2 regions of the Nitratireductor sp. J20-h4 genome follow, and region 2 is predicted to be linked to the other one. Evidence: predicted binding sites of a transcription regulator. Region 2 holds the regulator's gene; the other holds the start of a gene.

Region 1 (3,811 bases), 580 kb from region 2:
GTCGCACCGCACCATCGCGCGCGACATTACCGCGCGCAAGCGCGCCGAGACCGCGCTGATCGCCGCGCGCGAACGCGCCGAGTTCGCAAGCCAGGCCAAATCGCGCTTCCTGGCCACGGTCAGCCACGAGATCCGCACGCCGATGAACGGCATCATGGGCATGGCCAAGCTGATGGCCGATACCGACCTGTCGCCCGAGCAGCGCACCTATGTCGGCGCGATCTCGACCTCGGCCAACGCGCTGCTGGCGCTGATCGAGGACCTGCTCGATTTTTCCAAGATCGAGGCCGGCCGGCTGGAGCTCGAGCCACAGCAGATCTCGCCGCACGAACTGGTCGAGAATGTCGTGGAACTGATGGCCGCGCGCGCCTTTTCCAAAAAGATCGGGCTGGGATGCCATATCACGCAGGGCGTTCCGGCTACCATTGAGGCCGATCCCGGGCGCCTGCGGCAGATTCTGCTCAACCTGATCGGCAACGCCGTGAAATTCACCGAGGAAGGCGGCGTGCTGGTTCGCGTCGGCATCAGCGGTGATGGCGAGGCGCCGGCCCTGCGGTTCTCGGTGATCGACAGCGGTCCCGGCCTGACCACCGCCGAAATCGGCCGCATCTTTCGCGAGTTCGAGCAGGTCGACGGCACGCCGACGCGAAAACATGGCGGCGCCGGCCTCGGCCTGGCGATTTCCAAGCGCATCGTCGATGCCATGGGCGGGCACATCGTCGTCGAGAGCGAGGTCGGCAAGGGTTCGGAATTCTCCTTCGACCTGCCGCTGCCGGCCGACACCGTGTTCGCGCAAGACAATCCCGCCGCCCTGCACGGCAAATCGATTCTGATCGTTTCGGCGAATGCGGTCGAGGCCGACGCCATGATGGCGACGGCAACCGCCCATGGCGGCAGCGCCGCCGTGGCGCGCAGTCCGTCCGACGCGGAAAAACTGATCCGCACCCGCAAGGAACCGTTCGAGATCGTTTTAATCGATGCTGTCTTCGAATCGGGCGACGGCGCGATCCTGGCCGGGCTTCGCGATGTCGCCGCCCGCGCTCTCGAGGGGGTGATCCTGATCGCGCCCGGCGATCGGGGCCGCCTGTTCCAGTATCGCGCGGTCGGCTATTCGACCTTCCTGGCCCGCCCGGTGCGCGGGCGCACCCTGTTGCGCATCCTCACCCACGGCGCCGGCGATGCGCCGGCTCACGGCACCGTTCACCGCCTCGAGGTCAAGCGTCGCAAGCCGTCGGCCAAGAGCGCCTCGAGCCTGCAGGTCCTGATCGCCGAGGACAACGAGATCAACGCGCTGATGGCCCGTTCGGTGCTCGAAAAGGCTGGCCATGTCGTGCATCACGTCCGCGACGGCAAGGCCGCCGTGGAAGCCGTGCGTGCCGCGCGCGGCCGCCGACCCTTCGATATCGTGCTGATGGATCTCCACATGCCGGTCATGGACGGGCTCGACGCCATCGCCCTGATTCGCAAGCACGAGGAGGAAAAGGGGCTGGCGGCGGTGCCGATCATGGTGTTGTCGGCCGACAGCCAGGAAAAAACCCGTCACGACGTGCTGTCGCACGGCGCCAACGGTTTCGTGACCAAGCCGCTCGACCCGCACGACCTGGTGGAGGCCGTCCGCCACCAGGTCGCCGCCTGAGGCTGTGCTTGCGGCGAGTCGGCTGTCATCCTATTGTAGTCATGGCTTCGTATCTGCGCGAGCAGTCTCGCGACGAGGGAGAATCGACCATGCCGATGCGCGCGATCGGGAAGGACATGCCTTCACCAGCCGCCCGCGGCTTGGAGACGGTCGCGCCGGGCGAGGTGCTGGGCCGAATCGGCACGCTCGAGGTGCGCCTTGCCCGCGACGAGAGCGAAATCGCGGCGGCGCAGGAGGTGCGCTACCGGGTGTTTTACGACGAACTCGGCGCGCGCGGCGACATGCTGCAGCAGCGCGACGCCGATCATTTCGATTCGATCTGCGATCATCTGCTCGTCTTCGACACCACGCTGCCCGGCCCCGATCCGCGTCGCATTGTCGGCACCTACCGGCTGTTGCGCCAGGAAATCGCAGCCTCGGCCGGCGGATTCTATTCCACCGACGAATTCGAGCTCGAATCGCTTGTCGCCCGGCATTCCGAGCGCCGGTTTCTAGAACTGGGCCGGTCCTGCGTGCTGCCGGACTATCGATCCAAGCGCACGGTCGAACTCTTGTGGCAGGGCATATGGGCCTATTGCCGGCGGCATAGCATCGACGTGATGACCGGCTGTGCATCCTTTCCGGGCGTCTTTCCGGCCGCCCACGCGCGGGCCTTGTCCTATCTCGCCCACAAATTCCGCGCCGAAGACGCGTGGCGCGTCCGCGCCGTGCCGTCGCGCTACCAGACGATGGACCTGATGCCGGCCGAAGCGATCGACAGCCGCGCCGCGATGGCCGAGCTGCCGCCGCTGATCAAGGGCTATCTGCGGGTCGGGGCCCGTTTCGGCGAGGGCTGCGTGGTGGATGCAGATTTCCACACCACCGATGTGTTCGTGATTCTGCCCGTCGAGTGGATCGCCGGCCGCTACATCAATTATTACGGCGCCGACGCCCAGCGTTTCGCGGCTTAAATCGCCCGACGGCACGATCTGTCTCCTACGCAGCGGCCGAACGTCCGGATTTCCCGAACCGCTCACATTAACGTCGGTTGCGGCCGGCTCCGAGTGTGGGAGAGTCCTGCCGGTTTGCACCACACGCAACAGCTTCTCCAGCGAACGGAGGCAGGAATGATCTTCACACGACGCGATACACTCAAGCTCGGCGCGGCAGGCCTTGTCGGGCTCGGCGCGACCACATTGGTGCCGTTTCACGCCCGCGCCCAGGTGAACGGCGACAGCTACGACACCGACAGCGGAAAAATCACCGTCCATCCGATTGCCCACGCGTCCTTCGTCATGACCGTGCCGGGACTGGTGATCTACAACGATCCGGTTGGTGGCGCCGAGGCCTATCAGGGCCGGCCGGCGCCAGACCTGATCCTGATCACGCACGAGCACGGCGACCACTACAATGTCGAGACACTTGAGGCGCTGGTTCAGGATGGCACCCGGCTGATCACCAATCCGGCCGTCTTCGACATGCTGCCCGACGATCTCAAGGCCAGGGCCACCGCGATCGGCAATGGTCAAAGCACCGATATCGGCGCGCTCAGCGTTGACGCCGTTCCCGCCTACAACACCACGGAGGCGCGGCTAAAGTACCATCCCAAGGGCCGCGACAACGGTTATGTGCTGACCATCGACGGCCGCCGCGTCTATATTGCCGGCGATACCGAGGACATCCCCGAAATGCGGGCGCTGGAAAAGATCCACATCGCCTTCGTGCCGATGAACTTGCCGTTCACGATGGATATCGACCAGGCGAGTTCGGCCGTCGCCGAATTCAAGCCGGATTACGCCTATCCGTACCACTATAAGGGCAGCGATCCGCAGGCCTTCGCCGGCAAGGTTGCCGAAGCGGGAGTTGAGACCGAAATCGTTCAGGGGCCCTGGTACGGCTGATCCGGCGCCGTCAGGTCTCCCAGTCGCCGCCGATCGGCTTTTCGTCGCGTTTGCGGGCGGATTCGACCAGTTCGCGCGCGTGTGCGACGTCGTCGCCATCGGCCGGTTGGGGGTGGCTGTCCGCGTCGGGCTCGGAGCACAGCACCAGATCGAAGGAGACAGGGAAGTGGTCGGACCCGCACGGCGCCAGCCGCCGCATGCCGACCAGCCGGAACTCGGCGGAATGGAACAGATGGTCGAGAGGCCAGCGCAGCAGCGGGATGCGGGCATCGAAGGTGGAAAAGACAGACCGGCC
Region 2 (3,811 bases):
CCGTCGTGCTGCGCAAGCGCTTCGAACGGCGGTGGTAACGGAGTGAGGACGATGAACATGCTGACCGAAGCTGGTGTTGAACAGCAAATCGCCGACCAGACGGACATTGCCGCGATCAAGATGCGCGGCAAGGGCGTCACCGTTCACTACGGGGACAAGCAGGCGTTGTTCGGGGTCGATCTCGACGTTCCCGAAAAGCAGGTGACGGCGCTGATCGGCCCGTCCGGCTGCGGCAAATCCACCTTTCTGCGCTGTCTCAACCGGATGAACGACACGATCGCGATCTGCCGCGTCGGCGGCGATATTACGCTCGACGGCGAGGATATCTACGACCCCAGGATCGACGTCGTCGAACTGCGCGCCCGCGTCGGCATGGTGTTTCAGAAACCGAACCCGTTTCCCAAGTCGATCTACGAGAACGTCGCCTATGGTCCGCGCATTCACGGCCTGACCAGGAACAAGGCGGAGCTCGACCAAGTGGTGGAATCGAGCCTGCGCAAGGCTGCGCTCTGGGACGAGGTCAAGGACAGGCTGCAGGAGCCGGGAACCGGGCTTTCCGGCGGCCAGCAGCAGCGCCTGTGCATCGCCCGCGCCATCGCCGTGTCGCCCGAGGTCATCCTGATGGACGAGCCGTGTTCGGCGCTCGACCCGATCGCCACGGCCAAGGTCGAGGAGCTGATCGACGAACTCAGGCAGAACTACACCATCGTGATCGTGACCCATTCCATGCAGCAGGCCGCCCGCGTCTCGCAGCGCACGGCGATGTTCCATCTCGGCTATCTGGTCGAGGAAGGGGCGACCGACAAGATGTTCACGAATCCCGACGACAAGCGCACGCAGGACTACATCACCGGCCGGTTCGGCTGACCCGGCGCTTGCGCGTTTTTTCGAATGCAAGGATGAACCGATGGGCGAACATATCGTCACTTCTTTCGGCGAGGAGTTGGAAGGCGTCGACCGCCTGATCCGCGAGATGGGCGACCTTGCGGGGACGATGGTCGCCGACGCCACGCGGTCGCTGTTGTCGTCGGACAATCCGCTGGCGCAGCGGGTCGTGTCCGACGATACGATCATGGACGCCAAGCAGCGCGAGCTCGACGAGCGGGCGATCACGCTGATCGCCCGGCGCCAGCCGATGGCGCAGGATCTGCGCGCGGTGATCGGCGCGATCCGCATGGCGGGCGATCTGGAACGGATCGGCGATCTTGCCAAGAACATCGCCAAGCGTGTCGGGGCCGTCGGCCAGACGACCACCCCGAAAAGCCTGTCGCAGTCGATCGAATCGATGGCGGAGATGGTGCATGCCCAGGCTTCGGGCATCGTCGACCGCTATGTCGCGCGCGACGCCGCGGCGCTCAAGGATCTCAGGGCCGGGGACGAGAAGATCGACATCAAATACACCGCCATCTTCCGCGAACTGCTGACCTATATGATGGAAGATCCGCGCAACATCACCGCCTGCACGCATTTGTTGTTCTGTGCCAAGAACCTCGAGCGCATCGGCGATCATGCGACCAATATCGCCGAGAACGCCTATTATGTGATGACCGGCGAACAACTCCCCATCAACCGGCCGAAGCTCGACGAAACAGCCGTTTCGAGCGCGGCTTCCGAAGCCTGACGGGGTGTCGACTTGGCGATGAACGCTGCGAAGATCATGGTCGTGGAGGATGAGGAGCCGTTATGCGTGCTGCTCAAATACAATCTTGAGGCGGAGGGCTATCAGGTCGAGGTGATCACCCGCGGCGACGAGGCGGAACTGCGCCTGCAGGAAAGCGTGCCCGATCTTCTGGTGCTCGACTGGATGGTCCCGGCGGTATCGGGCATCGAACTGTGCCGGCGGCTGCGCATGCGGCCCGAGACCGAGCGCCTGCCGGTGATCATGCTGACGGCGCGGGGCGAGGAAAGCGACCGCGTGCGCGGCCTGTCGACCGGCGCCGACGACTATCTCGTCAAGCCGTTCTCGACGCCGGAGTTCATCGCGCGCGTGCGCGCGTTGCTGCGACGCGCCAAGCCCGAAGTGCTGTCGAGCGTCTTGAAAGTCGGCGACATCATGCTCGACCGTGAGGCGCACCGCGTCTATCGTGGCAAGAGCGAGATCCGTCTCGGCCCGACGGAGTTCCGGCTGCTGGAATTCTTGATGCAGCATCCAGGCCGCGTGTTCTCGCGCAGCCAGTTGCTCGACAATGTGTGGGGCGAGACGATCTATATCGACGAACGCACGGTCGACGTGCATGTCGGTCGGTTGCGCAAGGCTGTCAATGTCGGCCGGCTGCCCGATGTCATCCGCACCATTCGCGGGGCGGGCTACGCGATCAAGGACGGTTAGAACCGATGGATCGCGGCGTTATTGTGCGCCGCTCGCCTTCCAGCTGTCGGCGTCCGGTGTGTCGGGCGGATACCAGTAGCGCGCCGCGTCGGTCTCGCGCGCAATCAGCACAAAATTGTTGGCGAACACCCGGTAAGGCGCGCTCCATTCGCCGTCCGGCCACTTGACGCGCACCTGGGCCCGTTCGGCGGTGCCCAGCCCGACATGGACGAAACCGGCATGGCCGGAGGCGTGGCCGCCGCCGACCTGAACGGTGCGGTTATAGGTGTTGTTGCCGGCCTTGACCGAAATGAGCGCGCCAACGGCGTGGCGGTTGGGTTCCGGCTGGCTGAGCTCCACGGCCAGGAAATTGCCCATCGGCCTTGTGCCGAACGCCGTCCTGGCGCCGCGATTGCGAAACAGCGACAGGTTCTGCTCGCGATTGACGACGATGAGGTCGAGCATGCCGTCTGCGTTGAAATCGGTGACGATCGCGCCGCGCCCCTTGGTCGGCCGGTCGATACCGGCCAGGTGACCGGCCTCCACGAAGGTGCCGTCCCATTGGCCCAATAGCAGGTTGTCGGGATCGACCGCGGCGAAGTCGGGCATGCGCTCGACATTGCCCTTGGCGATAAAGAGATCGAGCAGGCCGTCATTGTTGAGGTCGGCGAATTCGGAATGCCAGCCGGTCGACGGTTTCAGATCGTCGCTGGCGTAGGGGCGGTGGGCGGTCGCGCCCTTTTCGAAGGCGATGTCGACATAGGCGGGCTCGTCATCGGCGGCCTCTTGGGAGAGTTTTTGCAGCTTGGTGTCGCCCATCGAGGTCAGCGCGTATTCGGGAAAGCCGTCGCCGTCGAGGTCGCCCTCGGCGATGCCCATACCCCAGATCGTCAGGTGCTGCCAGCCTTCGGACTTGCGATAGGCGCGCGGCGGACGGCCGGGCTCGACGCGCCAGAGCTGTTCCTGGCCGCCGCGATAATAATGCCGGTCATTGGTGATGCGCAGCGCCGGCGTGCCCGAGCGGTTCCAGTCGGTGAACAGCATCGACAGCGCGCAATAACCCGGCCTGAGCGCACTGGCGGCGGCATAGTCTGGCCGGGGGCCGGCGCCCGGCCGGTAGAGCCGGTTGTCGTGGCAGGTGCCCCAGGGCGAGCCGGGCGCGCTGCGGTCGACATAATTGCCGAAGGCGAGCGTGGGAAAGCGCCGGCCGGCCTCCCAGCTTGCCGCGAAGGCCGTCGTCCAGGCGCGCGCCCCATCGAAGGCGAAGGCGCGATTGGCCTTTTCGAAAGCGCAGTCCGGTCCGCCCTTCAGGATCAGGTTCTCGCCGAGCCGCAGTAAGACGAGATCGCGGTGGCCGTCATCGTCGATATCGAGCGGATAGGCGCCGAGCACCTTGTCGAGATCGTCCGGCTCGAGGCCGAGCGGGACCTCGTCGAAACGCAGTGCGCCGCCGGCCGTGCTGCGGTTGCGGTAAAGCCGGGCCGGCTCGCGCCCGCCGGCCAC

Evidence for each region. The regulator PhoB, encoded in region 2, activates phosphate uptake and scavenging genes when phosphate is short. The targets are predictions, from matches to a motif close to TGTCATNNANCTGTCAT.
Region 1: olsB (l-ornithine N(alpha)-acyltransferase) is a predicted target of PhoB. The motif match lies at 1,660-1,676, and genes of this name have one in related genera.

The regions. Positions count from the first base shown of each region.
Region 1 is NZ_CM165557.1:4,189,721-4,193,531, reverse strand. It holds gene ACT2B0_RS20315 (response regulator) at 1-1,636, shown strand, start outside; gene olsB (l-ornithine N(alpha)-acyltransferase) at 1,753-2,586, shown strand; gene ACT2B0_RS20305 (MBL fold metallo-hydrolase) at 2,743-3,516, shown strand; gene ACT2B0_RS20300 (endonuclease/exonuclease/phosphatase family protein) at 3,527-3,811, opposite strand, start outside.
Region 2 is NZ_CM165557.1:3,607,823-3,611,633, reverse strand. It holds gene pstA (phosphate ABC transporter permease PstA) at 1-38, shown strand, start outside; gene pstB (phosphate ABC transporter ATP-binding protein PstB) at 52-867, shown strand; gene phoU (phosphate signaling complex protein PhoU) at 908-1,621, shown strand; gene phoB (phosphate regulon transcriptional regulator PhoB) at 1,640-2,329, shown strand; gene ACT2B0_RS17330 (FG-GAP repeat domain-containing protein) at 2,348-3,811, opposite strand, start outside.